DNA from 2 places in the Clostridium sp. JN-1 genome. Region 2 is predicted to be linked to the other one. Evidence: a T-box and tRNA genes for the amino acid it is inferred to sense, from the RefSeq annotation. Region 2 holds a T-box; the other holds one or more tRNA genes.
The links. The T-box of region 2 lies ahead of proS (proline--tRNA ligase). A T-box ahead of a tRNA ligase gene usually reads a tRNA of that ligase, here a tRNA-Pro.

Region 1: it encodes a tRNA-Pro, which carries the amino acid that the T-box ahead of proS (proline--tRNA ligase) is inferred to sense. The anticodon was not compared.

Annotation. Positions count from the first base shown of each region.
Region 1 is NZ_CP033465.1:2,697,802-2,713,194, reverse strand. It holds gene EBB51_RS13050 (heme NO-binding domain-containing protein) at 1-562, shown strand, start outside; gene EBB51_RS13045 (radical SAM protein) at 581-1,477, opposite strand; gene EBB51_RS13040 (hypothetical protein) at 1,647-2,756, shown strand; gene EBB51_RS13035 (TIGR01212 family radical SAM protein) at 2,809-3,741, shown strand; gene EBB51_RS13030 (2-phosphosulfolactate phosphatase family protein) at 3,749-4,489, shown strand; gene EBB51_RS13020 (class I SAM-dependent rRNA methyltransferase) at 5,110-6,288, opposite strand; gene EBB51_RS13015 (hypothetical protein) at 6,341-6,757, opposite strand; gene EBB51_RS13010 (HAD family phosphatase) at 6,833-7,489, opposite strand; gene EBB51_RS13005 ([Fe-Fe] hydrogenase large subunit C-terminal domain-containing protein) at 7,541-8,890, opposite strand; tRNA gene EBB51_RS13000 (tRNA-Pro) at 9,095-9,170, opposite strand; tRNA gene EBB51_RS12995 (tRNA-Pro) at 9,289-9,364, opposite strand; gene EBB51_RS12990 (hypothetical protein) at 9,502-9,816, opposite strand; gene murC (UDP-N-acetylmuramate--L-alanine ligase) at 9,898-11,274, opposite strand; gene EBB51_RS12980 (transposase) at 11,757-12,182, opposite strand; gene EBB51_RS14000 (hypothetical protein) at 12,246-12,377, shown strand; gene purR (pur operon repressor) at 12,701-13,516, shown strand; gene spoVG (septation regulator SpoVG) at 13,615-13,905, shown strand; gene glmU (bifunctional UDP-N-acetylglucosamine diphosphorylase/glucosamine-1-phosphate N-acetyltransferase GlmU) at 14,054-15,393, shown strand, end outside.
Region 2 is NZ_CP033465.1:803,476-818,868, reverse strand. It holds gene EBB51_RS04080 (UvrD-helicase domain-containing protein) at 1-1,292, opposite strand, end outside; gene ftsH (ATP-dependent zinc metalloprotease FtsH) at 1,336-3,165, opposite strand; gene proS (proline--tRNA ligase) at 3,321-4,757, opposite strand; T-box leader at 4,826-5,048, opposite strand; gene EBB51_RS04065 (PFL family protein) at 5,149-6,504, opposite strand; gene EBB51_RS04060 (ACT domain-containing protein) at 6,516-6,785, opposite strand; gene EBB51_RS04055 (hypothetical protein) at 7,048-7,476, shown strand; gene EBB51_RS04050 (LysE family transporter) at 7,643-8,392, shown strand; gene EBB51_RS04045 (APC family permease) at 8,494-9,846, opposite strand; gene EBB51_RS04040 (HAMP domain-containing sensor histidine kinase) at 10,496-11,869, opposite strand; gene EBB51_RS04035 (response regulator transcription factor) at 11,860-12,519, opposite strand; gene EBB51_RS04030 (lantibiotic immunity ABC transporter MutG family permease subunit) at 12,535-13,296, opposite strand; gene EBB51_RS04025 (lantibiotic immunity ABC transporter MutE/EpiE family permease subunit) at 13,298-14,050, opposite strand; gene EBB51_RS04020 (lantibiotic protection ABC transporter ATP-binding protein) at 14,052-14,759, opposite strand; gene EBB51_RS04015 (amino acid permease) at 14,902-15,393, opposite strand, start outside.

The DNA of each region.
Region 1 (15,393 bases), 900 kb from region 2:
AGATATTACCGGAATAGTGTCAATAGTTGCAGATATTTCAGAGCAAACTAATTTACTTGCTTTAAATGCATCAATTGAAGCTGCTCGTGCAGGAGAACAGGGAAAGGGATTTGCAGTTGTTGCAGAAGAAGTACGTAATTTAGCAGAACAAACACAGAGTGCAGTGGAACAAATAAATTCAAACTTAATACAATTCACCAGCGAGATAGGAAATTTGGTTGAAGAAATAGAATATCAATATCACACACTTCAAGGTGAAACTGGCAATCTCGATAATGTAAGAGACATGAGTTATGAATCAACTAAAGCTGTACAAATGGTATCTAAGTCTATGATAGAGACAATAGATAATTTGGGAAGTCAATCTAATTCTATAGCAAATGCTTATGATAATATGGAATCACTTGCAGCTATAGCAGAAGAAAATTCTGCTTCCACAGAGGAAGTAAGTGCAAGCGTTACAAATTATATTAATCAAATTAAGAAATTAGGAAGTAACGTTGATGACTTCCAGATGATAATTAAGATGTTCAAAGATGACCTTGGTAGATACACAATTTAATATGGGATTAATCCCATATTAAATTCCTCTTAAGTCGAATTCAGGTATAAAACTTTCAGAACACGTGCCTTCTTCTTGAATAAAGGCATTTTTTATTCCAATTGATAAACAGTAGTCTATTAAAACATCATAGTGTTTAGGACTTAATTTTCTATTTATTTCCGGGAAATGAGAAGTATTATGTGCAGGAGTAAATTGATTCATTATGCTTATATATATTGAATCACCATAAGTTTTATGTAGATAGTCCATTATTTTTTTTGAATCAAATAAGAGACCAGGAAGCATAAGGTGTCTTACAATAACTCCTTTTTGGATTATGCCATTTTTATCAAATCTTGCTTTTCCAACTTGTGAAAACATTTCTTCTATAGCTTTAGATGCATAATAAAAATAATTATTTGCATTTGAATACTTTACAGCATATTTATCATTAAAGTATTTTAAATCAGGCAAATAGACATCTATATATCCTCTTAGTGCACGTATAGTTTCTAAGTTCTCGTAACTACTTGTATTATATATTATAGGAATATTAAGTCCTTTAGATTTTGCAATGTCTAGAGACTTTATTATCTGTGGAACGTAATGAGTAGGACTAACCAAGTTTATATTTAGTGCACCTCTTTTTTGCTGTTCTAAGAAAATTTCGCTCAACCTTTGTATAGTTATTTCCTTACCTATACCATCAGAGCTTATTTTGTGATTTTGACAAAATACACATTTTAAATTGCAGTTTGAGAAAAACACTGTACCAGAACCTTGAGTACCAGATATACATGGTTCTTCCCAGTAATGAAGAGATACTCGTGCAACTTTTACATTTTCTTGAGATTTGCAAAATCCAACTTCTCCATTTAATCTATCTACTCCGCAATTTCTAGGACATAGTTTGCAATTGTGCAGATCCAGCATATATTCACCTTCTATTATAAATAATATATAGTAACTTAAATTATAGTGTATATATGATTAGATGTTAAGAAAAATTAAATATTTAAAATAATAATTTATAAATTAAATTTAACTTTAAGGGAAAACTAAAGACAAACTATTATTTAAAGGAAGGATATGAGAGTATAGTATGTTGATTTTACATAAGAACGTAAAAAAAATAACTTTATTTATAATTATGATATTTCCTTTAATATTTACAGGTTGTACATCTGGCAAAAAAACAGAAAGTGATAAGTCAAATGCTTTTGATATAAAAGCAGCTGCCAATGTTACTGAATCATATATGAATGCAGTCGCTAAAGGCAATATAGATAATATAAGTCAATTTTATAGTAAAAAGCTTTCAAAAAGTCCAGCTAATAGTGAAAATCAAAATTTAAAAATTTTTGGATACAATATAGCAGAAACGAATGAAGTTGGATCAGCAGGGTTATTTAAGATAATGGTAAGTCGTTCTGACTTAAGCAAAGTTTTTACGAGCTTAGATCAGTATGATGTGAGAATATCTAAGGAAGATAATGATTACAAAGTTGTTGATACAAAGGATTCAATTGAAAAGGAAGCTTTTGAACAAGATGGCGAGATAAGACTTAGAAGTAAAAACAATGCTAATACAAATCTTGTTATAAATTTTGAAGGATTACCCAGCTATGCTTTTTCTAAAGATGATAAAGCTAATATAAATAAAATTTTAGTACCTAAAAAGTTTTCTTTAATTAGTTTTTCATATGGTGGAGATTCTCTAGCAATTTCTACTTATGATAAAAATTCTTTTTTAGGTATTGTAAAAATTGATGAAACTTTAGCGGTTCAATCTTCTAATGGAGGAGATAATAATGAGCAAGGAGGTCAAGGAGGTGGAGGTCAAGAGTCTCAAGGACAAACCAAAATTAAAGAAAAGCCAATTGGGAAAGAAGTATTTCCATTAGATATGTTAAAAGATGCAAAAGTAGAGTTCATGTCATTTTCACCAACAGAAAAGTTCATAACTGCACAGTATTCTACAGTAAATGAAAGTAAAAGTCTTAGAGTTTATAAAGCAGACAGCGGAGATATGATACCTTTTAAGTTTGAAGATAAGTATCCTATAGACAAAGTTAATGTTCTTTTCTCTTCGTATGATAAGGATAATTTAAACTTTGATGTAGTTCCAAAATCAGCTAATGATAAATCAGTATCTAATTATATAGGTAAGTGGCAGTTAGATTTAAAAAATTTTAAAGAAGTTAAAATGTGATATAATATATTTAAATTTACAAATGTAAATAATTTTGATTATGGAGAAAAGTATGTATTGGAATAATAAGAGATATTACAGTCTAAATTATTTTTTGAGGAAAAAGTTTGGATGTAAAGTTTTTAAGATATCACTGGATGCGGGATTTTCATGCCCTAACAGAGATGGTACCATAAGCACAGGAGGATGTATTTTTTGCAGTGAAAGAGGATCTGGAGATTTTGCAGGAAATAGAAACTTCGATATTGCACACCAATTTGAACAAGTAAAAAGTGTTATGCATAAGAAGTGGAAAGGCGGCAAGTATATAGCTTATTTTCAAGCATATACAAATACATATGCTCCTTTAGATGTGCTTGAAAAGAGATATAATGAGGCAATTTCTCAAGAAGATGTAGTAGGATTAGCTGTTGCTACGAGACCAGATTGTCTTGAGCCTCAAGTTGTCGAATTATTGTCTAAATTTAATAGTAAGGCATATACATGGGTTGAATTAGGACTTCAAACATCAAATGAAAATACTGCATATAAAATAAACAGAGGATATACCTTAGACGTTTTTGACAATGCAGTTAGTGTGCTTAGAAAAAAGAAAATAGATGTAGTTGTTCATATTATATTTGGACTCCCTAATGAGACTAAAGAAGATATGATGAATACAGTGAGATACGTCACAAGTAAGGATATACAAGGAGTTAAATTTCATCTTCTTCATTTAATAAAAAATACTCCTATGGAGAAATTATATGAAAGTAATGAACTAAAGTTTTTGTCTCAAGAGGAGTACGTGGATATAATTTGCTCGGCAATATCAATAACTCCTTCTAATGTAGTTATTCATAGACTTACCGGAGATGCACCGAGAAACTTACTTATAGGTCCAAAGTGGAGCCTTAAAAAGTGGGAAGTTTTAAATTCAATTGATAGGGAATTAGAAAAGAGAAATATTTATCAAGGCATATTTTCTAAGAATGAAGGGATGTGAAGACCTTATGAAACTAGATATAATAATATCTGCTGATGATATAAAAAATGAAAAAGTTAAGGATAAAACAGTAGTAGTCATTGATATACTTAGGGCTACGTCTGTAATAATTACAGCAATCAACAATGGATGTACTCAAGTTATACCAACTTTGACAGTAGAAGAAGCACTTAAAATAGCTAATAAAGATAGAAGCAGCTGTGTACTTGGCGGAGAAAGAAATGCTGTTAAAATAGGTGGCTTTGATTTTTCAAATTCTCCATTAGAATATAAGGACAAGCTTATAAAAGGTAAAAAACTTGTGATGACAACAACAAATGGAACTAGAGCAATTAAGAGAAGTGTTTTAGCTAAAAATATTTTAATAGGTGCAATGATAAATGCCAGCGCAGTATCAAAAAAGGTTATAGAATTGAATAATGACGTGGTTATAGTAAACTCAGGTACTTATGGACAGTTTTCTATAGATGATTTTGCATGCAGTGGGTATATATTGAATTGTATATTGAAATTAAAAGAAGATGTTGAACTTGCGGATATAGCTAAAACAGCCTTATATATATACAAACAAAATGACAAAATTAAAGATTTTATAAAACATGCAAATCACTATAAAAAGTTAAAACAGCTTCACTTAGAAGATGATTTAAATTATTGTTGTAAAAAGGATATAATAGATTTAGTTCCTGAATATAAAAATGGTATTATAGGTGTGTTTAAGGATGAAGAATATAAGAAGATATGTTAAAAATGCAAAGCATTTTTTAGAGGACATAGGACATAGGACAGTGAAGGTTGATTTTTCTCCGCTGTGCTTCGAAAAATCTTTAATTAAATTTTTGATAACTCGTTTCGCTAAAGCGAAACATTGTGTAACCATGAGAATGTACCTAGATTTGTGTAAATCAAATCTAGATATGTTCTTTTATTTTTTCTTAGAAATTTAAATGTGAGAATTGTGGAGTAGAAGAATATATACCAAGAGATGTGATTGAAATGTTTGATGAAATAGATGGTGAAAATATAATTGAACCACCTACGTTTAGTTGTGAAAAATGAGGAGCTATAATGAGACCAAAAAGATATGAAGGTATTCATGGGATAATATATGAATTTTAAAGTATACGATATTAATATGCTATCGCATAAAAGGTTATAGTTATATAAAAATTTAATGATAAAAAAAGTAATAATAAAGCAGCCTAGTTAAGGGCTGCGCCCAAAAGAAATTGAGCGAAGCGAAATAACGCGGCTGTGGCCGCTTTTTATTAAAGATTTTTTGCAGTGCAGCGGAGAAAAATCAACCTTCTCTGTCAATTGTCCTATGTCCTATGTCCTCTGTTTTTTTCCCTCTGTCTTTGTTAAAGGTTACATAATCTGAAAAATGTAGAACTTTAAATAATATGATTCATTAAAGTAACATAAAATAGGATGATCAGCAGATTGAGTTCTAAATTCTACTTGTCTTAAGAATCTTTTATTGTCTTTTGCGGCAGCTAATATTACGTTTTTAAGTAAATCTGCACTCATAGAATGTGAACATGAGCATGTGACTAAAAATCCTCCAGGTCTAATCATTTCCATTCCCCTTAAATTAATTTCTTTATATCCTCTTATTGCATTTGAAATTGTGGATTTAGATTTTGTAAAAGCTGGGGGATCAAGAATTACAACATCATATTTTTTACCTTGTTTTGCCCAAGTATGCAGTATGTCAAAAGCATTATGACATTCAAATTTAACGATGTCTGATAGACCATTGAGTTCTGCATTTCTTTTAGCACATTCTATTGATTGGCGGGATATGTCAACTCCAAGTACACTTTTAGCTCCTGCAATACCTGCATTTAGAGCAAAAGATCCAGTGTGAGTAAAACAATCTAGTACTTCTGCGTTTTTACATACTTTGTGTATTGCCTGTCTATTTTCTTTTTGATCCAAAAAAAATCCGGTTTTTTGATCATTCTCAATATCTATTATGTATTTGACACCATTTTCACTAATCTGTATATTGGTATCAAAAGGTTGAGTTAAAAATCCTTTAGTTAGATCAAGACCCTCAAGTTCTCTAACCTTTATGTCATCTCTTTCATAGATTCCACTTGCATTAAAGTCATTAACTAGTATTTTTACTATAGTGTCTTTATATTTATCAATCCCTAGGGATAAAAACTGAATAACATAATAGTTTCCATACTTATCTATTATAAGTCCTGGAATAAAGTCAGATTCTCCAAATAGAAGTCTGCAGCATGAAGTATCTATGAGTACCTTTTTTCTATATTCCCAGGCATCATGCAGCCTTTTCCTAAAAAAGCCTTCATCTATGTGCTGATTTATATCATGAGTCAGTATTCTTATAAAAATTTTTGAAAGATTATTTACACAGCCTTTACCTATAAACTTATCCTTAAAGTTGTAGACCTCAACTATGTCGCCGTTTTTATATTCTCCATCATAACTTTCAATTTCGTTTAAGTAAATCCATGGATAACCATTTTCAGATTTTCTACCCATGCCTCTGCGCAGATAAAACTTGCATGTCATCAAAATGTCCCCCTTGTTTATTAGATAATTAGCCGCTTATAAATAACATTTTTTATATATAATCTGCTTTTACATTGTTTTCAATTATCCAACCCTTATTATTTATTCCTGTTTTATTATCAAAGTATACTCTAAGCCACCTGGTATTTCTTATAATAGCACTGTCTTGAATTAACACGTGTGTATCTTGTCTAAGTGAAGTTATTATATTCATTGAATCATCTACTGGAGACAAGTATACACTACAATAATTTATTATAATCCCCCTATTGTATTTAGGTGTTACATATTCTATAGATATAGATTTTATATTTTGAGAGGGAGATTTCTTAAGCTTATGCTTTAAATTACTATTTTCGTGTTTCAGTACGAGTATTTGCTTCCTTTGATCGTATAGTTTATTATTTAAAGTAGTATAAAAGTAAAAACTAATTGATATAACGATTAAAAATAAAATTGCGAATATCACAAAATCCCTCCCACAATTTATACATATATTATATATATGCAGAAGTTGTGAAAAGTTACATTGACAAAATAAATATTAAGCAAAAGAACTGGTTAACTCATCGTAATTGTATACGTACTTGTCTGATTTTTCTATGATAGATTCTCTTTCGTATTCAGAATAGTTATCGTGAATACCAATAACAGTCATGCCGCCAGCTTTTGCACCTTGGATTGCAGGTAATATGTCTTCGAATACTATACAGTGATTTGGAGCTATATTTAATCTTTTTGCTGCAAGTAGATATATATCAGGAAAACTTTTATTTTTCTTAACATCATTTGCAGTCACTATGACATTAAAAAAGTCGTATATGTTATTTTTTTTTAATGAGGTTTCAACTAGTATAGGATAATTACTTGTAGCTAAAGCTATTTTAATACCTTTAGATTTTAATAACAATAAAAATTCCCTTACTCCAGGTTTTAATTTGACATTATTAGAATATTCATAAAGGGCAGTATCAAACCATTCTTTTTCAATTTCCCTTATACCTTCTTTTAAATTAAAAGTATCTTTAAAGTATTTTGCAGCTTGCCCAGCATCTAGTTTATCAAGTCCTTTTTTAAAACCTTGGGGTATGTGTATACTTCTTTTCTTTAAAAAATCTTCATCGATTTTATCCCAGACCCACATAGAGTCTATTAAAGTTCCATCCATATCAAAAATGGCAGCTTTTATATTTTCAAACATAAAATTATTCCCTCCATCCAATTAAACTAAAGGTTTTAAGTTTAAATTTATTTAAAATTCCCTTTCAAAAATTTCTGTTTGAGCATTGTCTTCTTTAAAATCATCTACAGATTTTATACCTATTTTATTTAATATTTCTATCATGCAGTTACTGTCAATGGGTACCTTTATAGATGATTTTTCTGCAAACTCATCTACTTTTTCTTTCCCAATTTCCCGCGGAATTATTGCCTTTGGTCCGCCAACGCAGCCGCCGATGCATCCCATTCCTTCCATGAAGTTAGCATGTATATCTCCTTTTTGAACTTTTGATAACATTTCTTTACATTTCTTTATTCCATTAGCATGTGTTGTTTTAAGCAGTTTGTATTTTTCAGGAAATAATCGTTCTATAGCTTCACCTATTGCTATTGATACTCCTCCAGTACGGGCATATAATCTTCCGCCTTTTGATGCATATTCTGAAGATATATCCTCTTTTAAATCTTGAGGTTTTATGTTAAATACATTAAATATGTCTTCTAATTCAGAAAATGTAAGTACAAAGTCTATGGCATCTGCTAGATCTTTATCTTTTGCTTCTGCTTTTTTTGCAACACATGGTCCTACGAAAACAACTTTACAATCAGGATTTAGTTTTTTTAAAACTCTTCCAGCTGCAATCATAGGTGAAATTGATGGAGATACATATTTAATTAAGTCTTTATAAACTCTTTTTACCATTCCAACCCACATAGGACAGCAGCATGAAGTTATCATTAAGTCCTTTTCATTATTTACATGAATGTCAAATTCAGCAGCCTCTTTTAAAGTTAGCATATCAGCAAAGAAAGCAACTTCTATCATATCAGTAAATCCTAACTTTTTGAAAGCGGATCTCAATTGATTAATATTTGCATTGGCAAATTGACCTGAAATTGCAGGAGCTACTGCAGCAATGACCGGACTATTACTTTTTAAAATATCAATAAGAGGAATGAACTCAACTTTGTCAAGAATACTTCCGCTAGGACATGCTTCGACACAGAAACCACAATCTGTACATCTATATCCATCAATATAGGCATTATTATTATCTTTGTCTATGAATATTGCATCAAATGGACACGAACTTTGACAAAGTGTACTACCATTATTGGTACCTTTGCAGTCTGCACTGCAGTATCGTATTTTTTCAACTACTTTATGGTTTGGATTATAATTAGATATGGCGTTTTTTAAATCATGTATAAAGTCTTTGGTAAAATCAACTTTAATGCCGCATAAGGAAGATATAACATTACTAAGATATTCTTTGTTAATGTTTGGCTTACTTAAAATTTGTTTTACACAATCTTCAAAGTTACCATTAACATAAGATTCAGCTAAACTTTTAAACAAGTCTTCATAATTTTCTTTCATGATAAAACACATCCTTATAAATTTTTAAAAGTAGAACCATTTTAGAAAAGTTTTATACTGTTCATGAGTTTATTATGGATAATTAGTAATTTTTTATCCTGAAGTTATATAATTCTGCAGTTATTATAAAAAGTTAACATAATTTAAAGAACGTTAGCAGTTGAATTTAAAGTATAAAAAAAGTGGTATATTCATTTACCACTATGGTCGGGGTGACAGGGCTTGAACCTGCGGCCTCTTGCTCCCGAAGCAAGCGCGCTCCCATCTGCGCCACACCCCGTTTAAACTATGATATAAATTTAGTATAATTATAATTTAGCAATTATACCTATATATGTCAAGCATAATTGAATATAAAAGGAGTAAACTTTTGTTTACTCCTTTTATACGTAACTTATTGGTCGGGGTGACAGGGCTTGAACCTGCGACCTCATGGTCCCAAACCACGCGCGCTCCCATCTGCGCCACACCCCGATGAGTACATGAATATTATATATTATATTTACGAAAAAATCAATACAAAAATTAAAAAAGTGGTATCAATTGGATTAAAAACTGTCTTAAAATGCAGATTATCATTTAAGACAGTTTCTTTTAATAATTTATTTAAACTAAGCTTTATCTTTTTCATCACTTATGCCTTTAGTTGGAACCAAGGACATAAAGAAACCTACTAGTATTGATACAAGTGCAGGTGCTATTATATTTACATAAGTAATATATCGAGTTCTGTAGAGGATATACGCTGCGATAGAAGTTATGATTGCAGATAATAAAAAAATATAAATTACGAATTTAGCAAAAGAGCTAAAAAATCTTTCATACATTTTATGGCGCAGAGGACCTCTAATTACTGCTCGAAATAAAAAGTAAGATGCAAAGATGAATATGATATCTACACCAGCAGATATTAAAAAGTTTCTCATAAAAACACCTCCAATAAGGTAACTACTAATATTATTACCATACTGGAGGATTTTACACGTATAAATATTTTTAAATTAAGTTTACTTTAAATACATTTCTCCTACTTTAAATACATCTCCAGCACCTATTGTAAGAAGTAAATCGCCGTTTTCTAAGTTTTCATTTAAATATGAAACAATGTCTTCAAAGCTGTGAAAGTTAGAGCACTTAACGTTTCGTTCTCTTATTTTATCTCCTAGGGAATTTGAACTAACGACTCCAGTATCTTTTTCTCTTGCAGCATATATATCTGCAAGTATAAGTTCGTCAATATTATCAAAGGCTTTAGTAAATTCATCAAATAAATTTAGTGTTCTAGAGTAGGTATGAGGTTGAAAAACACAAAAAATTCTTTTGTGTGGATAATTATTTGCTGCACTTAATGTAGCTTTTATTTCTGTTGGATGATGTGCATAATCATCTATTACAGTAACACCGGATTTAACACCTTTGAGTTCAAATCTTCTGTGTATACCTTTAAAGTTTGCAATACCTTTGACTATATTCTCGCTGGATACATTAAGGCAAAGCGAAGCACAAATACTTGCTAGTGCATTTAATATATTGTGTTTGCCCGGAATATTTAACTGAACGTGCATTAGCTCATTTCCATCTTTGCATACGTCAAATGAAGCACAAGCTTTTTCATTAAAATGTACATTCTTACATGTAACATTTCCTTTATCTATGCCGTAAGTTATTACATTACAATTGGATTCTGAGATAACTTTATCCATTCGTTTATCTTCAGCATAGCATACCAAATAGCCATCCTTAGGAATAAGCTTAGCAAACTTTATAAAAGCATTTTGTATATCATCTATATCTTTATAATAATCAAGATGGTCTGCATCGATATTCAATATTACACCAATGTATGGGAAAAACTTTAAAAAAGAACCTTTGTATTCACATGCCTCAGTTATAAAATATTGACTGTTACTTGAACGTACATTACCATTTATAGCATCTAATTGTCCCCCTACTAATATAGTAGGGTCTAGGTTAGCAGCTAAGCATATATGAGATATAATAGAGGTTGTAGTAGTTTTACCATGAGTTCCAGATACTGCAACATTGTATTTATGACCTTTCATTATACGACCTAGGAGTTCAGCTCTGCTCATAATTGGGATATTTAAAGATAAAGCCTTAACGTACTCGGGATTATCTTTAGATATAGCTGCTGTGTATATTACTAAATCAATATCATTTGTTATATTATTCTCCGATTGACCGATATATATTTTTGCACCAATTGAGGCTAATTTATCTGTTACAGGTGAGGCTTTCATATCTGATCCGGAGACATTGAAACCCCTTGTTAACAGAATTTGAGCTAAACCGCTCATACTTATACCACCAATTCCTATAAAATGTATTGTCTTGTCTTTGTCTTTAATAAAATCAAACGACACCTAAATCAGCTCCTTTTAAATACTCTATTTATTAATTATATACAAAAACTACTCAAAAAAACATTATTAATAAATTTTTATTTATATATATCAAATAATACAATGAGTGAATGAAATAGTACAATACTAAAAACAGAGGACAGAGGACAATTAAGGAGGATTTTTCGTAAGATTAGCTTACGAAAAATCTTTAATTAAATTTTTGATAGCTCGTTTCGCTTAAGCGAAACATTGCTAACTCAGAGGTTTAGCACTTAAATTCCAGTAAAAATAGAATTTTTACTGGAATTTTATTGTCTATAAAAAAAAGGGGCTGTCGCATTAGCATAAAAAAATTTGCTAACGTGGCAGCGTTTTTAGGTATTTTACGGAAACTTTTATGATACTTTAAGGACAAATGAGTTCAATATTTAAAAAATGGTGCACCTCAAAACTCTTGATATTAGGTTTTTTTGATTTGCAGAGTTTTTAAAATTTTAAAATTATGCACTTTTTTTAAATGGAGAAAGATGTGTTTCAGTTCTATCTGACTGAATTTTATTATGCAGCTTATTTATATTATGTGCCATTGCTAACAGAACACTTTCTGCCAAAACATTCTTTTTACCTTTACTTAGATATCTGTGAAATCTCATATCCTGTTTTATCTCTGCAAAAGAGCCTTCGGCTTGAATACTTCGATTCATTCTCAACTCGCAGCCTGATTTGCTTACAATTCTTTCAAGATTCTCTTTGCTAAGCATGTTGAATAGCTTTGAAGTCTCAAGATTTTTAACTCTTTCTTCTAATGGTGTTTTGCAGTTATCTCCTTTTATGCATTTGATCTTATGATCACAGTTACTGCAATCCTCAGAAGTATAAATTATTTTTTCACTTATATAGCCTGTCTTGCTTTTTCTTTTTACTATTTTATTTATTTTTAGGAACTTAAATATGAGAATTGTGAAGTAGAAGAATATATACCAAAAGATGTGGCTGAAATATTTGATGAAATAGATGATGAGAATATAATTGAACCATCTACGTTTAGTTGTGAAAAATGCGGGGTTATAATGAGGTCAAAAAAATATGATGGTGTTTATGAAATAACATATGAGTTTTAAAGTGAAAAACATTAATATGCTGCCGCATAAAAAGTATAGTTATATAAAAATGTAATAATAAGAAAAGTAGTAATAAAGCAGCATAGTTAAGGGCTGCGCCCAAAAAAAGTTGAGCGAAGCGAAATAACGCGGCTGTAGCCGCTTTTTTTTATTAAAGATTTTTCGTAAGCGAAGCTAAGAAAAATCCTCCTTCTCTGTCAATTGTCCTCTGTTTCTTTTTAAGTGTATTGATATTATTTATGTTTTAGAATAAAATATGAATAATAGATTAAATTTATTTGATATTATTCGTAAAAAAAATTTTTATATAGATAGGTGGTATAATGGAGAAATTTACTAGAAACCAGAGGGTAGCTGCAATAACTAAAACTTTAATGGAAAATCCTAACAAAATTATAAACTTAAACAAGTTTACTAATATGTTTAATGCAGCTAAGTCAACAATAAGTGAAGACTTAGTAGTTATTAAAGATACTTTAAATAAACTTGATATGGGCAAAATTAACACTATATCCGGTGCAGCAGGAGGCATTAAATATGTCTGTGGTATGTCCAAGGAAGAAAGTAGGAAATTTGCTGAAGAATTATGTATTATTTTGAAAAGTAGGGATAGAATAATACCAGGGAACTTTTTATATGTAACTGACATAGTATTTGATCCGCAGATAATTCACACAGCAGGTAAGATACTTGCTTCAGCCTTTATAACTAAAGATGTAGATTATGTGATAACTGTTGAAACTAAAGGTATACCACTTGCATATGAAGTAGCTAAAATGCTGGGCGTTCAATTAGTACTTGCTAGACGTGAAACGAAAATTACAGAAGGATCTACATTGAGCATAAATTATGTATCTGGTTCTAGTGGTAGAATACAGAATATGTCCTTATCCAAGAAATCATTAAATAAGAATAGCAACTGTATATTTATAGATGATTTTATGAAAGCTGGAGGAACTGCGATGGGCATAATTGATCTACTAAAGGAATTTGAAAGCAAACTTTTGGGAATAGGTGTTTTAATAGATAACATGGAGACACCTAGGAAACTAATACATGATTATGTATCTATAGTTGATTTTAAAGGTGTCAATGAAAAGGGTGAATCTCTGTTATATCCTTCTAGATTCTTTAAATAATAAATTTTCAAAAAACTTATTGATTTTTTTAAAAATAAGGAGGATAATCATATGTTATAGAGAATAATATATACATAAGCATCTTGGAGGTGGTTTATATGCAAATTACAGATGTTAGAGTTAGAAAAATAGCAGCCGAAGGTAAAATGAAGGCTATAGTTTCGGTAACCTTTGATAACGAATTTGTAGTTCACGATATAAAGGTTATAGAGGGTCAAAATGGGCTTTTTATAGCAATGCCAAGTAGAAAGACTCCTGATGGAGAATTTAAGGACATTGCACACCCAATTAATACTCAAACAAGAGAAAAAATTCAGAAGTCAATTTTAGAAGAATATGAAAAAGTAAAAAGTGAAGAAAATGTTTCTGACGAAAAGTCAGAGGGATAATAAAAAGGAGTGATATCACTCCTTTTTATTATCCCTCTAAGTTGATATAAAGTTACATCATAAGGTTGAAAATATGTTATATATAAAATATAATATTAAGGGATGTTTTTTTATACTATTTATAAAAAGTATACAAAGAGGTGTTATAATGTATAAATGTGCTATAATATTGGCAGCAGGAGAGGGAAAAAGGATGAAATCTTCCATCCCAAAGGTATTACATAAAGTATGTGGGAAAGAAATGGTAAATGTAGTCATAGATGCTATTAAAAAGTCTGAAGTTGAAAATATAGATGTTGTAATTGGTAAGGGAGCAGAAAAAGTAAAAGAAGCTACCTCAAAAAAAGATGTAAGTTATTCATTTCAACAAAAGCAGCTAGGTACAGGCCATGCAGTTATGTGCGCTAAGGAATTTTTAAGTGGTAAAAAGGGAACAGTTGCAATATTTACTGGAGATGCACCACTAATTACATGTGAAACTATAAGTAAGCTTTTTAATTTTCACGAAAAAGGTAATTATAAGGCAACTGTAGTTACATCTATTGTAGATAATCCAGATGGCTATGGCAGAATAATAAGAGAAGAAAGTGAACAAGTAAGCAAAATTGTAGAACACAAAGATTGTAATGAAGAAGAACTTAAAGTTAAAGAGATAAATTCTGGAATGTATTGCTTTGATATAGAAAGTTTGCTTTTAAGTATTGATAAATTAAATAATAGTAATGCTCAAGGAGAATATTATCTAACAGATGTAATTGAAATTTTAAAATCAAGCGGTGAAAGAATAGGCGGTTTCTCAATACCATTTGAAGAGACGATGGGAGTCAACTCTAGGGTTCAACTTTCACAAGCTGAAAAGGTTATGAGAAATAGGATAAATGAAAAACATATGGAAAATGGCGTTACATTAATTGATCCTGCTAATACATATATAGATATGGATGTTCAAATAGGAAATGATACTATAATATATCCAGGTAATGTACTTCAGGGAGCAACTATAATAAAAGAAGGATGTATACTATATCCTAATTCAAGAATTGACAATAGTGTCATAAATGAAAATGTAACAATACAAAGTTCTGTTATTTTAGATAGTGAAGTAGGAAATAATACAACAGTCGGACCGTATGCTTATATAAGACCGCAAACTGTTATAGGAAAGTCAGCTAGAATTGGTGACTTTGTTGAAATTAAAAAATCAACAATAGGTGACAATACAAAAGTATCTCACTTAACTTATATTGGAGATGCAGAAGTTGGCAGTGGATGTAACTTTGGATGCGGAACTGTTGTTGTAAATTATGATGGAAAAGCAAAATATAAAACTATAATTGGAGATCATGCTTTTATAGGTTGTAATACTAACTTAGTTTCTCCAGTTACTGTTAAATCAAATACATATATAGCTGCAGGTTCAACAATAACAAAAGAAGTTCCAGAAGGAGCTTTAGCAATTGCAAGAGCCAAACAAAGGAACATAGAAGG
Region 2 (15,393 bases):
TTAAATATCAAATTATTTAACTCGTTATTTAGTTCTTCTTCTGCTAGTTTGCCCTTATCTTCTTTATACTTAGCCTCTATATTCCTTACAAGTCTATCTCTCTCATCTTTTATCTTAGAAAAAATTATTAATTTTACTTTTTTATTTCTTCTAAATAAAGGCATATATTTAAAATAGTGATTAAACATTTCTTCAATTTCATCTGAGCTTACTATAATGTTATCATAGAATTCAACATCTTCTATATTAAAATATCCATAGTCAAGTTTTTCAACTAGTGAATTTAGTTCTTCTATATAATCTATCGAACCCTTATAAATTATGGACTTATGTAGTTTTTCATCATTACTCAAAACTTTTTCCATATAATCTTTAAAATCTACAACTTTTTCATTTGAATTTATAATATCCAAAGCAAAGTCAACAAAAGTAGTTTGCTTAACACCAACTTCACCTAAACTTGGAAGTACTGTAGATATATAATCCATAAATATACTATTAGGTCCTATTATTAAAACTTTATCCTGCAAGCTCTCCCTAAAATTATAAAGCAAGTATGCAACCCTATGAAGAGCTATTGTAGTTTTTCCTGTTCCAGCTGTACCATTTACAACTATAACCTTATTCTTTGGCTGTCTTATGATTTCATCTTGTTCAGCTTGTATAGTCATGACTATATCTTTTAACTTGTCACCTGAATTTTTGCTTAAAACCATTTGAAGTATTTCATCCTTCACATCTAAACTTGAATCAAACATTCCTAAAAGTTTCGATTTTTTAATTATAAACTGTCTTTTAGCAGTGACATTAGCTTTTACCTTACCCATAGGAGCCTCATACGAAACTTCTCCAAGTTTTCCAGCATAAAATACAGAACTTATTGGAGCTCTCCAATCTACAACTATAGGTTCTTCCTCACCTTCCTTATTGAGTCCAAATCTACCTATATATATTGTATTTTCACCAAACTTATCTTTAAAATCAACTTTGCCAAAGTAAGGTGACTCTTTTAATACAGTAAGCTGCTTGAGCTTTTTGTCCATCATTTTAAATACTTCTTCTTTTGCAAAAGCTTCATGATCAAAGTATTCTATTATCTTATCTTCATCATCCTTGTACTCCTCAAGGTTCTTCTTTCTCAAATCTAGTATATAGTCTGCTATTTTTTTTCTCTTTTCAATGGAGCTCAAAACTTGCCTTTTTATTTCAAGGAATACAGCGTCAAGTCTTTTACTTTCTAAATCAAATTGACTTTTTTTCTCTAATTCCTTATTCAATTCACTATTATCCATAATACATACCTCATCATAAATTTTGACTTACCCAAAATAATAATTATTCTATGACTTCCTTATTTTCATTTATGAGTGCCATAAATTCTTCACCCATAAGAGTTTCTTTTTCAATCAACTTTTCGGATACCTTAATAAGTAATGGTCTATTTTCACTAAGTATCTTTTCAGCTCTATTGTGTGCAGTCTTTATTATATTCAAAGTTTCCCCATCAATAGCTGTTGATGTCTCTGGGCTGCAATTTTGAACAGGTCTTCCATCCAAATACTTGTTTTGAACAGACTCAAGCCCCATCATATCGAATCTATCAGTCATTCCATAGATAGTAACCATACTTCTAGCAGTTTGAGTAGCCTTTTCTATATCATTAGATGCACCAGTAGAAATACTATTAAATTCAACTTCTTCTGCAGCTCTTCCACCAAGCATTACACATATTTGATCCAGCATTTCATCTTTACTATTAAGATATTTTTCTGTTGGAAGTTGTCTTGTATAACCTAAAGCCCCCATAGTAGTTGGAACTATGGTTATCTTATGCACAGGATCTGTATTTTTCAAAAGTGCAGCTATAAGTGCATGACCTACTTCATGAAAAGCAACCTCTCTCTTTTCCTTTTCAGATAAAATTCTATCCTTTTTCTCCTTACCAGCAATAATTACTTCAACTGCTTCTTCAAGATCATCTTGAATTACTTCTGTTCTATCTTTTTTAACAGCCCTTAAAGCTGCTTCATTTATTATATTAGCAAGGTCAGCTCCTACAGCTCCAGGAGTAGATTTTGCAATGTCGGTTAAATTTACATCTTGGGATATCTTAACTCCCTTTGCGTGAACTTTTAATATTTCTTCTCTTCCTTTTAGATCGGGTCTATCTACTATTATCCTTCTATCAAATCTCCCAGGTCTTAAAAGTGCTTTATCAAGTACTTCAGGTCTATTAGTTGCAGCTAAAATTACAACACCTTTTGAAGAATCAAATCCATCCATTTCAGAAAGCAGCTGATTTAAAGTTTGTTCCCTTTCATCATTAGCTGAAACATTATTATCTCTACTTTTACCAATTGCATCTATTTCATCTATAAACACTATACAAGGAGCTTTTTGCTGTGCTTGATCAAATAAATCCCTAACTCTCGATGCACCCATACCTACAAACATTTCCACAAAAGCAGAACCAGTTATAGAAAAGAATGGAACCTTGGCTTCTCCTGCTACAGCCTTAGCCAAAAGAGTTTTTCCTGTTCCTGGAGGTCCAACTAATAGTGCACCTTTAGGCAATCTAGCTCCTATATCCGTATACTTTTTTGGTGAGTGTAAGAAATCAACTATTTCAACCAAAGACTCCTTTGCTTCTTCTTGTCCTGCAACATCTTTAAATGTTACTCCAGTTTCACTTTCAGCATATATTTTAGCAGTATTTTTACCAAACGACATAACGCCATTACCAATTTTCTTATCCAATCTTCCAAATAAAAGTTTGCCCAAGAATAGGAAAATTATAATTGGAAGTATCCAGTTTACAACAAAATTCTTAATAGTACTATTTTCCTGCGGAAGCCCTCCATACTTTATTTTTGCAGTATCCAATTTTTTAACCAAATCGGGATCATCTATTCTTTCAGTATATAAGGTTTTTTGCTTTTCATTTGGGTTAGTTTTTTTGGGAATTATTATGAGCTTATCTCTAGATATTTGAACCTCTTCTATCTTATTTTGATTTATATAGTTTACAAAATCACTATATTTTATGTGTTTGGTTCTCATATTTACCATATAATCATTTAAGACAAATACTACAATAGCTACAATAACTGCATAGTAAATTGCATACTTTATCTTATTACCACCGAACTTTTTATCATTAAACATTCCTAGCCTCCAAACTATGTATTTTGTATTTTACTACTTCTATTTTAATATAATAATGTATATTTTTCAAAACATATATTTTACAAAAAGCTAATTAAAGAATAAGCCTAAAATACTTATTCTCTAATCAAAATACTTATTTAGTTAATTTAAATTTAATATGCTCTTCCCCAATAAACCATTTTTTTAGCTTTTTTACCGCAGCATACACATGTATCCGATATATTTTCTTGTTCAAATGGCATGCATCTTGAACTAGCTCCTGTAATTTCCTTTATTTTATCTTCACATTCAGGATCTCCACACCACATTGCCTTTACAAATCCAGTCTTGTTTTCAACTACATCTTTGAATTCATCCATACTTGCTGCCGTACTAGTTTTTTCTTCTAAAACTTCTTTAGCTGCGTTAAACATTGAATTATGAATATCTTCAAGTAATTGTGGTACTCTCGTCTCTAATTCATCCATAGGAACTACTATCTTTTCTCTAGTATCCCTTCTTACAAGCACAACTTGATTTTTCTCAATATCTTTAGGTCCAACTTCAAGACGTACTGGAACACCTTTCATTTCATATTCACTAAATTTCCAGCCGGGCATTTTATCTGAATCATCAATTTTAACTCTAGCAACTTTAGAAAGTCTATCCTTAAGTTCAATAGCCTTGTCAAGTACACCAGCTTTATGCTGTGCAATTGGAACAATAATAACTTGAACTGGAGCAATTCTTGGAGGAACTTTTAAACCATCATTATCACCGTGTACCATTATTATAGCACCAATTAAACGTGTAGTTACACCCCATGATGTTTGGTGTACATACTTAAGCTTACCTTCTCTGTCTAAAAATTTCATTCCAAATGCCTTTGCAAAATTCTGTCCAAGATAATGCGATGTTGCTGTTTGAAGTGCCTTTCCATCATGCATTAAAGCTTCTAGTGTATAAGTTGCATCTCCACCTGCAAATTTTTCACTTTCTGTTTTTCTTCCCTTTACAACTGGTATTGCAAGTAAGTTTTCAATTACATCTGCATATACATTTAGCATCTGTATTGTTTCTTTTTCTGCTTCTTCTTTAGTTTCGTGTATTGTATGGCCTTCCTGCCACAAAAATTCTGTAGTTCTTAAAAATGGTCTAGTAGTCTTTTCCCATCTTACAACAGAACACCATTGATTATATAATTTAGGTAAATCCTTATATGATTGAACTATCTTAGCATAGTGTTCACAAAACAATGTTTCAGAAGTTGGGCGAATACACATTCTTTCAGTTAATTTTTCATTTCCACCTTGTGTAACCCATGCAACTTCAGGTGCAAAACCTTCTACATGATCCTTTTCTTTTTGAAGTAGACTTTCTGGTATAAACATTGGCATATACACATTTTGATGGCCAGTATCTTTAAATCTTTTATCAAGAGCTGATTGAATATTTTCCCACATAGCATAAGCATATGGACGTATAATCATGCAGCCTCTAACACTTGAATAATCTGCTAATTCCGCTTTTTTTACAATGTCAGTATACCATTGTGTAAAATCTTCATCCATTGAAGTTATTTGTTCTACTAATTTTTTTTCATTTGACATAATAAAACACCTCTTATTACTTAATTTTTAACTTTTTTCAAATACAATAAAAAGTCCCGAACCCTACAATAAGGGACCGAGACTTAAACTTACGGCGGTGCCACCCTGATTAACATACTTAAATAAAAGTACATTCACTCATAATTTTAACGATTAATAACCGCTGTATCCTACTATTACTTCAGTACAGAACTCCAAGGCAGGTTCAAAATTGTCTTTTAGGAACTTTCACCATTCTTCCCTCTCTTAAAAAAGACTTGAATTTTTACTAATCCTCTTCTTTGTATTTAAATTTCAATTTTAAAACTTATTTTCCATGATAGAGCATACAAAGTTAATTGTCAACAGTTTGATAATTAAAAATTTATTTTAACAAAATCAGATCAATTTTTTAATTTTTGAAACTGTGTATAGGTGCTGGAATTCTTCCGCCTCTTTCTACAAATTTAGCACTGCTGAATTTACTTACATTCATAATAGGACAGCGTCCTAAAAGTCCGCCAAATTCTACAGTATCTCCAACATCCTTGCCCTCGCAGGGAATTACTCTTACAGCAGTAGTCTTATTATTTATTACACCTATTGCTGATTCATCTGCAATTATTGCAGAAATAGTTTCAGCTGAAGTACTACCTGGTAATGCAATCATATCTAATCCTACCGAGCACACACAAGTCATAGCTTCTAATTTTTCAAGACACAATGAACCTACATTAACTGCATCAATCATTCCTGCATCCTCACTTACAGGTATAAAAGCTCCACTCAATCCTCCTGCGTTACTACAAGCCATTACTCCACCTTTTTTAACAGCATCATTTAATAATACAAGACCAGCAGTAGTACCCGGTGCGCCGCAGCTTTCAACACCTAATTCTTCAAGTATACGTGCTACACTGTCACCAACTGCAGGTGTAGGTGCAAGTGATAAATCAACTATTCCAAATGGAACTTCTAATCTTTTTGAAGCTTCCTTTGCTACAAGCTGACCCATTCTAGTTATCTTAAATGCTGTCTTCTTTATTGTTTCTGCTGCAACATCAAAGCTAGCACCCTTTACACGCTCAAGTGCACATTTAACCACTCCAGGTCCGCTTACTCCAACATTTATAACTGTGTCTGGCTCTCCAACTCCGTGAAAAGCACCTGCCATAAATGGGTTATCTTCAACTGCATTTGCAAATATAACAAGTTTTGCACATCCAAGTCCATTATCATTCTTTGTAAGCTTTGCAGTAGATTTAACTATTTGACCCATTTCTCTTACAGCATCCATGTTTATTCCAGCTTTAGTTGAACCTACATTCACTGAAGAACATACAAGTTCAGTTCTGCTTAATGCCTCTGGAATTGATTTTATTAGTATATGATCTCCCTTTGTATATCCCTTATGAACTAATGCTGAAAATCCTCCTATAAAATTTACACCAACAGTTTTAGCAGCTGCATCCAAAGTTTCAGCATATTTTACATAGTCAGTATCATTTGATGAACCAGCTACCATTGATATTGGTGTTACAGATATTCTTTTATGTATAATAGGTATACCAAATTCATTTTCTATTTGCTCACCTACTTTTACTAAGTTTTCAGCAGACTTAGTAATTTTATCATATATCTTTGCTCTTGCCTTTTCGCCGTCGGAATCACAACAATCAAGTAGTGATATTCCCATAGTAATAGTACGTATATCTAATTTTTCTTCTTGAATCATTCTATCAGTTTCTAAAATACGATTTATATCCATATTTGCCCCTCCTATAGTTTATGCATAGAATTAAATATTTCTTCTCTTTGAATATTAACTTCTACTCCAAGCTCTTTACCTTTTTCTTTTAAAGCTTGTTTAACTTTATCAAAAGGTGCATTCATTTTGGATATGTCAACTAATGTTATCATTGTAAAATATTCTTCCATGATAGTTTGTGTTATGTCTAAAACATTAATTTGAAACTTTTCAAGTTCGGAAGTTATGCCAGCAATAATCCCTATCTTATCTTTACCAATTACAGAAATAATAGCTTTCATTTTATTCACTCCTCATAATATAAATTAAATAAGCAAGCCACGTAAAAGTTAGCTTATTTTTTAGCAATAAACAAACAAAGGTTTAATACAATATTACAAATTTACCAAAAGTTATTAACAAAGATTATATGCCAAATAAAAGGTTTTGTAAAGTTAATTTTATTATATATTTCGATAGAGTTAATTACGTTTATATACATTGTATTATATTTATATAAATTGTATCATATAGTATAGATAAATTTTTAGGGGGAATTTGATTATGGCAGACGATGCTGAAATAAGCTCTAATGGAATTAAACAAATAGATAATTATGTAGATAAATTTTTATCTAAAATGATAATACCTAAAAGCGAAGAATCAAGTTTTAAAGAAGAACTAAAATCTAATTTGATATTTAGTGTTGAAGAACTTCTTTCTAAAGGAGTTGAGGAAGACTTTGCTTTAAGGACTACATTTAATAGATTTGGAAGTGCCGACTATACTGAAAGTAACTTAAAAGACAATAATACTAATGTAAAGAAAATGAGTAATTCCGCGAGATTAATAGGAAAATTAATCTCCATTGCACTTTGTATAATACTTATAGGAATGTTAATTGCAAAAAGCAAGTATGTACCAATAGCTGCTTTTTTGACCATTGTATTTTGTATTATATTCATGTACAAAGATAAAAAACTTAGATTTTAAGCATGACAATATATTACATAAAGTTTACGATATTAAAATATGCATCATATTGAATATATATTATGTTGAGGATAAAATTACAGTATGTGAATAAAATAATTTTATAAACTAATTTTCATTGTAAATTTTAATAGGAAATATAATATTGAAAGCAGGAAATTGCCTTATGTTTAAGAATTTCTTTAGAGGAATACTCATAGGACTGATAACAGGTATGCCATTCGGTCCAATTGGTGCTATATGCCTTAAAAATACTCTTTCATTTGGTCGTAAATATGGATTGATATCGGGACTTGGATCAGCATTTGCAGATAGTATATTTGCTGGGCTTGCTGCATTGGGATTTATATTGGTAGAAAAGTTTATCGTTTTACATGAATTTTATTTGCACATACTAGGAGGACTTGTATTAGCTAGCTTTGGTATACATACTTTTTTGAATGAAAAAAACGATAGTAAAATTAAAATTATTGAAGCTCAAACTCAATTACCAGCAAGAAGCACTTCTTCTAGTATTTTACCACTTAAAGCTTTTACTTCAACATTTTTAATAGCCCTTGCAAATCCAGCAACTATTTTTTCATTCATAGCTGTATTTACAGGACTCCATATGACATCACGAATGCAAAATAATATTGGGAATAGAATAATTATGATTCTAGGAATATTTACAGGAAGCATGATATGGTGGTTCATATTAGTTTTTACTGCTGGAAGATTTAACAGCAAGTTGAATAAAAAGAATACAATTGTTATAGGTAAAGTTTTGAGTTCAATAATAGTGTTCTCAGGATTAATTATATTTTTAGGTGCATTTAATATATTTAGAATGCGAAGGCCGCCAATTTTACATTCAAAATTATTTGAAATATTTTTCAAAATTAAAACAAGAATACCATTTCATAGACTTAGGTAAGAGGATTTTTTCTCTTATCTTTTTAAATGCAATTTTTACTGTATAAAGAATACACATCATGAAAAAAGGGCTAAATAACTTAACCCTTTTTCATATCATACTTACTCAATAGCTTTTTTATTAGAGAACACAGCACCAAAAATCATTATAATAGCAAAAACAATTAAATATGCAGCGACTGCTATCTTATGAGAAAAACAAGCGGCAATTATCATAAAAATACATCCTGCTATGGAAACAATAGGTGCTACAAATCTCTTGAATGAGCTTAAATCTTTTTCTTTCTTCATCATCGCAATAAAAATAGGAATATATGCTGCATAAATAGTAACTATAGGTAACTCTGAAGAATCAAATGAGAAAAATCCAAACCAAGGTTTTGTTAAGTTAGCACCATAGAAGTACAATAACCATATACCAGAAAGAAGCAATCCAAAAATAGATGAATTTGTTGGCATATTTGTAGCACTATCAATTTGCTTAAATATATTTGGCTTTGGTCCAAGGTCTCTTGCTGCTAATGCATAAATGCCTCGAGTACATCCAAGCATTAATCCATTTAAAGCTCCAAGACAGGAGATAACAATAAATACAAAGAGTATTGTACCACCTGCCGCTGAAAAAACATTTTGAAATGCTAATTTAACTCCTGCTTCACCGCCGGCCATCATAACTTTATTTGTTACTGATCCAGCTAATCCAACATAATATAATATATAAATTATCATGATAGCAAAGGTTCCTCCAACAAGAGCTAATGGAAGATTTCTTTTTGCATCTTTTAACTCAGCATTGATACTTGTAGCAATAATCCATCCCTCATATGCAAACGCTGTAGCAACAACAGCCGTAAATAGTGCATTAGAAGTGTTTACTTCCTTTACTATTGTTGTAAAGTTATATGAAATCATACCATTACTAATACCTACAATTGTTCCAACTACAGCCATTAAAGCTAGTGGAATAATTTTTATAATAGTTGTACTAACTTGAAATTTACCTGCTAAAACTGGTGATAATGCATTTAATGTAAAGCTTGCTATCAAATATAAGCCTGCAATTGTCATACACTCTCCACCTGTAATTGAAAATCCAAATAATACACAAGTATATCTAGCTGAAACCCACGCTAATACCGATGTCAATGTTGGATAATAAATAAGTGCCATAAACCATCCAACATAATATGCATACTTTTTACCCAAAGTAGCTTGCGCATAATCTACTACACCATTTACATATTGATATTTAGTTGCCATTACAGCAAAAGTATAAGCACAAGAAATCATAATAATACCGCCTATAACCCAAGCTAATATACCTAGAGTAAGATTCCCCCCAGTTGCATTTAAAACTTTTTCTGCTTTGAAAAAAACGCCGCTTCCTATAACACTGCCGACAACCATTGCTATAGCCATACCCAGGCCGTACCTTTTTTCTAACTTTGTTTCCATAGTTAGCCCCCTTTTTGATTTATTAATGTTGTATATATTTTACATTCTTCTGCAATTTAAAACTTTAGAATGATAAAACAATACTCTTAATTAATGTTTAAATGCCCCAATTCGACTTTTTGTTGTAACACAGAAGTAACTATTGTGAATCTTCTATCTTAATTAATAATATGCAGATAGATTGAAATTTACAACGCATAAGTAACTATTGTAAACCTTTTATGTTATAACACTTTTTCAATTTTCATAATATTTAATATTTTCTGACTTAAGAACAAAGGCTTAATTTGTCTATTAAAATTTTGTATACTGCATTTGTTTATTTCTTATAATAACATCATTTTATAAGTAAATGCAATATGTTTCAAAATATTTTGTATTATAAGTTTATTGAAACTTAATTACCCCATAGGTTTATAATAGTTCAAAATAAAAGTACCCCTGGGGTACTAGTTACTGCAGTTCATCGTAAACTTTTTTAGACAATTGGGAAATAAATTCATCATTTTCTCCTTTAGTCATAATTGATATTATATATGGATTATTTGCATAAACTACTGCCGCATCATGATTGTAAGCTCCGTTTATACCTATTTTATGAGCTGTCTTTTCATCAAAATAATAAGTTAGCTTATCTGAAACTTTTTAATTATTTTTTATTTAACGGTATTTTTAAAACTACTCTTGCGCCGCCAGTTTCCTCAGAATTTGATAATTCCATAACTCCACTATGCATTTTTATAAATGAATTTGTAATAAATAGTCCCATACCATAATGATTCTTTGAATTTCTGCTCTTATCACCCCTGTAAAATTGTTCTGCTGCAGATTGCAATTCTTCCTTTGAAAATCCCTTTCCGCTGTCTTCAATTACAAATTCTAGGACTTTTTCATGTTCACGAATTTTGAAGATGAGTTTGCCATACCTTGGAGAATACTCAATTGCATTTGAAATAACATTCATAATAGCTCTGTACAAAAATTCCTCGTCTGCATAGAAAAGTTGTGGTATATTTTCCGCTTTACTTATAATTTCAAGATTTTTTTCAGAAGCTAAAGCCTTTTCCTTATCCATGATTTTTTCAAAAAATACTTTAGTTTCTATTTTAGCTGGTTTTAAAATGAGTGTATCCTCTGACTTTGTCATATCAATAAGCAGCCTTAAATATCTTTCAATTTCATCTGCACTTTTTAAAATGTAATCGTCATACTTTATATTATCTACTTCTCTGCTGTTTTCTTTAATTAATTCTGCATTTCCCTTTATGATGGTAAGTGGTGTCTTTATATCATGTGCTAGTGCAGAAATTTGATTTTTCCTTGACTTCTCCATATTCCACTGCTTTTCTAAAGAGTCCTTTAGAGCATTTTTCATGTCATTCAAAGAATCAATAACTTCTTCAATTTCACGAATACGAGAATGTTTTGATTCAAATTCAAGGTTCTTCCTTTTTATATTGTCAGTTACCTCCATTAAAATTTTTATTTCCTTGGAAAGGTATCTAGCAAACATTGCAGCTAGCAGCAGTACTTCTCCTGTAAAAAGCAAAAAAAACAGGGCTATTCCAAATAGCTTGGCATTCGCAAAATATTTTTTTAATAATGGACTATCAAATTGTGCTCTAATTGAATATTTAACAATACAAATGCCATCTTTTCTATTAAATAATTTATAATGACGATCATCAAGCATACTATTTTGATTGTTCTTCGCATCAATCCATACTTGTTTAGATTGTTCAACTGTAAAATTTCCATAGAGCATCCTGCCGTCTTTATTGTACACACCATAACTGCATCCCTCAGGTATTAGATTCTTTGTCACCTTATCTGCATTTAAAATTATACTGCTATTTTCTTCAAGCTTTTGCTCAGAGTAATTGGCAGGTAATATAATATGCTTTTCAATCATCATAATAAATAAAAAGGAATACACTGCTATAAGTAAAATTGTTGCAAAGCCAAAGCATAAAATATACCTGATAAATATACCTCTTAAAGTTTTCTTAGCCCTTAAACCCATTTGTATCCAATCCCCCAAACTGTTTCAATTGGAGAACAACTTACTTTTCCAAACTTTGCTCTTATATTTTTTATATGTTCAACAACAGCTGAACTATCACTTTCCCCATCAAAACCAAATACAGCTTCGTATATCTGTTCTTTTGAAAATACTTGTCCATGATTTATAGCAAGGAATTCACTAATTTCATATTCGCTCTTTGTCAAAGGAATAGGCTTGTCTTCTACAAATGCTTCTTTTGCTAAAATATTGAACTTTACCCCAGATACAATAAAACTATTATGCTTTTCCCTGTGTTCTCTTCTAAGGTGTGCTGCTACCCTTGAACGCAGTTCGTTAAGTCCAAATGGTTTTGTAATATAATCATCGCCGCCCATTCCAAGTCCTTTTACAATGTCTTCTTCCATGGTCTTTGCCGTCAAAAACAAAATAGGACAATCTACTAAGTCACGGATATTTTTACAAAGAGTGAATCCATCTATATTGGGCATCATAACATCGAGTAAAATCAAGTCATAATCCGAGCACTTTTGAACAGGAAATGTTGAAAAATCACTTACAGCAGTAACTCTATGCCCCTCTCTTGAAAGTGCTGCTTTTATAATTTCAAGAATACCTTTTTCATCATCAACTGCTAATATATTTGCCACATTTATCACTTCCTTTTAATTTTCACTTCTTCCTTCAAAATAGTTATACCATAAAAAACTTATTAAAAATAGCAATATAGTTGCAGCTAAACAACTATATATTCCACTTTGAAATTCATTCATTAAAAATAAATGCTTAACTTTACTAGTTTTTAAATTAATATAATAATCAGGTATTCTAGAACCCCAGCTGCATGGTACCCACTTCCAAATTCTATCTCCAAGTCCTGTAAGCATAAGTGCTGTAATCAAACTTTCTGCTATTCCAAGTCCTATAGAAACTCCACTTCCAAATCTAAAACTGCAGAGTAAATGTAATAAATATAAAAATACCTCACAAAACAATAAAATTAAAGTTATCTTTCCGTAAAAAACTGCACTAAATACATTTTTATGAATTAAAAATTCTAGTCCCAAACCTAAAATACCAATAGCAATAATAAGAGATCCTAATCCCATAAGGAGTAACATGCATATCTTACTAAAAAGCTCAAGTAATTTATGTCTTGTCATCAAAAGTTCTTGAAAATTTCCTGCATCAGCTTCCTGCTCCACAGCCATGGCACAGACAATGCCGATTATCAGTGGAAATCCAATTGATAAAACCTGTATATACAATTCTACTTTTGAAACATTGTCTGCAGTTAAAGGCATAGATGCATAATAAGCTGTAAACAAGATTGAAATTAATATTGGAACAATAATATGCATCCATACTATTGGAGTATGACGTATCTTTTGAAAATCTGCTCTTATAAGTTTAAAAAGTGTACCCATTTTACTTCGCCTCCTGTCCTTGATACCATTTTGCAGTTAAGATTGTAAGTATGAAAAATAAAACTACTGTAATTATAATTCCAGGTAAAATTACACTGCTTGATAGCAACTCTGGTCTAAACGTGGTATTTCCTTGAACAGCTGGAAGTCCATTTGGTAGGACTTTTATAATTGGACACATTAATCTAGCAGGAACTGCATATGGTATTGTCCACAGAACGTCTTTAACAGCAGATATTATTCCTAGTATAAAATAAGCAGCAATATTAATTAGTATTGTTGGAAACATTCCAATTTTATTCCCAAGAAATAAACAAAGTGGTACTTGCCATAAAAAAGTAATAATTAAAATTAAACTTCCTAATACTGCATTTGCAGCTGGAATTATTCCTAGTTTGCCAAAGTGAAAAACATTACCAATAACTATACATCCAAGTAAATGAATTATAGAAGCAAAAGCAATCATAAGTACGCACACAAGTATTTTTGATATCCATACTTTTTTAAGATCTACTGGAAGTGAAAGTACTGCCATGTTTTTCATTTTGTTATCTTTATCAGCAACTAATGCACATAACAATGATACCATTCCTGGAAGCAGCATTGAGTACCACCAGTTATATGCATCTATTTCAAAATACATAGGTGTTAACCCCAGGGAAAGAATTATTGCAAAAGTTGGTGCCAGAAAAATAAGTTTTCCTATAAACGTATGTTTTATCTTTAAATATTCTGATTTAAAATAGTTCCCCATACTATTCGCCTTCCCTTCTATATTTTCCAGCAACTTCTATGAACAGTTTTTCAAGGTTCTCTCCCTTTTTCATATCTCCTTGATATCCTAAAATTCCACCTGAAATAATTCCAATTTCATGAGCTACCTGTTCAACTTCACTCAATATATGACTTGACAATATTACCGTAATCCCCTGATTTGGAAAAGATCGAATTAATTCACGAAGTTCCTGTATACCAAAAGGATCTAGTCCATTAGTAGGTTCATCTAAAATTAAAAGCTTTGGATTATTTAAGAGAGCAATTGCAATTCCAAGCCTTTGCTTCATTCCCATAGAAAATTGATATGCTCTTTTTTTACCTGTGTTTTTCAAATCAACTATGCCAAGAACTTCACTAATTCTCTCATCAGGTAATCCCAAAACTGTTGTACGCACTTTTAAGTTTTCCCTTGCAGTAAGATTTCCATAAAGTGGTGCATCCTCAATTAAAGCTCCCATATTTTTTAAATCATTTCTACTCCATTTATGACCTTCAAATAAAATTTCTCCACTACTTGGACGCAGCATTCCAGTTATCATCTTTAATGCTGTGGACTTTCCTGCTCCATTTGGTCCAAGCAGCCCATAAATAGAATTTTTCTTAACTTTAAGTGATATATTGTTTACTGCCATTTGTTCTTTAAATTTTTTACAAAGATCTCTAGTTTCTAAAATAAAATCATTCATCCTTATCATCCTCCTCATTTGATTAAATAATAATTTATAATTATAAGGATTTTATAAGGGATGAAAAATTTGATTACTATATATAAATAAAAAACCTTCAATGAAAATTCATCGAAGGTTTTTTATTTACATATTCATATTTTTATGTGTTACTAATTTTTTTCTTTTCATAGTTTCTAAAGAATGCTAACCCTACCGCTAAGAATACAACAGGACCTCCTATTAATTCTGATTCGTTGACTATTATATCCTTCATTGTCTTTAAATCTGCTGATGGTATAAGTGCCACAGCTATTGCAAGAACAACTGAGAAAAATCCAAGTGCTGTAATTAAGTAAGCAAATCCATTACCACCAGGTACTCTAAATGGTCTGTGCTTATCTGGATACAGTTTTCTAAGCTTTATAAATGAAGGGAATATGAATAAATATGGTATAAAATAATTTATTGTAGTCATAAGAACAAGAATTCCATAGAATGCATTTACTGATGGAAGTAATGATGTTACAAGTACTATAGCAGTAACTATACAAGCCTGTATAATCATAGCATTTGCAGGCATATCATTTTTATTAAGTTTAGTAAAGCTTTTTGGAAGTACTCCTGATTTTGTGCTTTCAAATAACATCTTTAT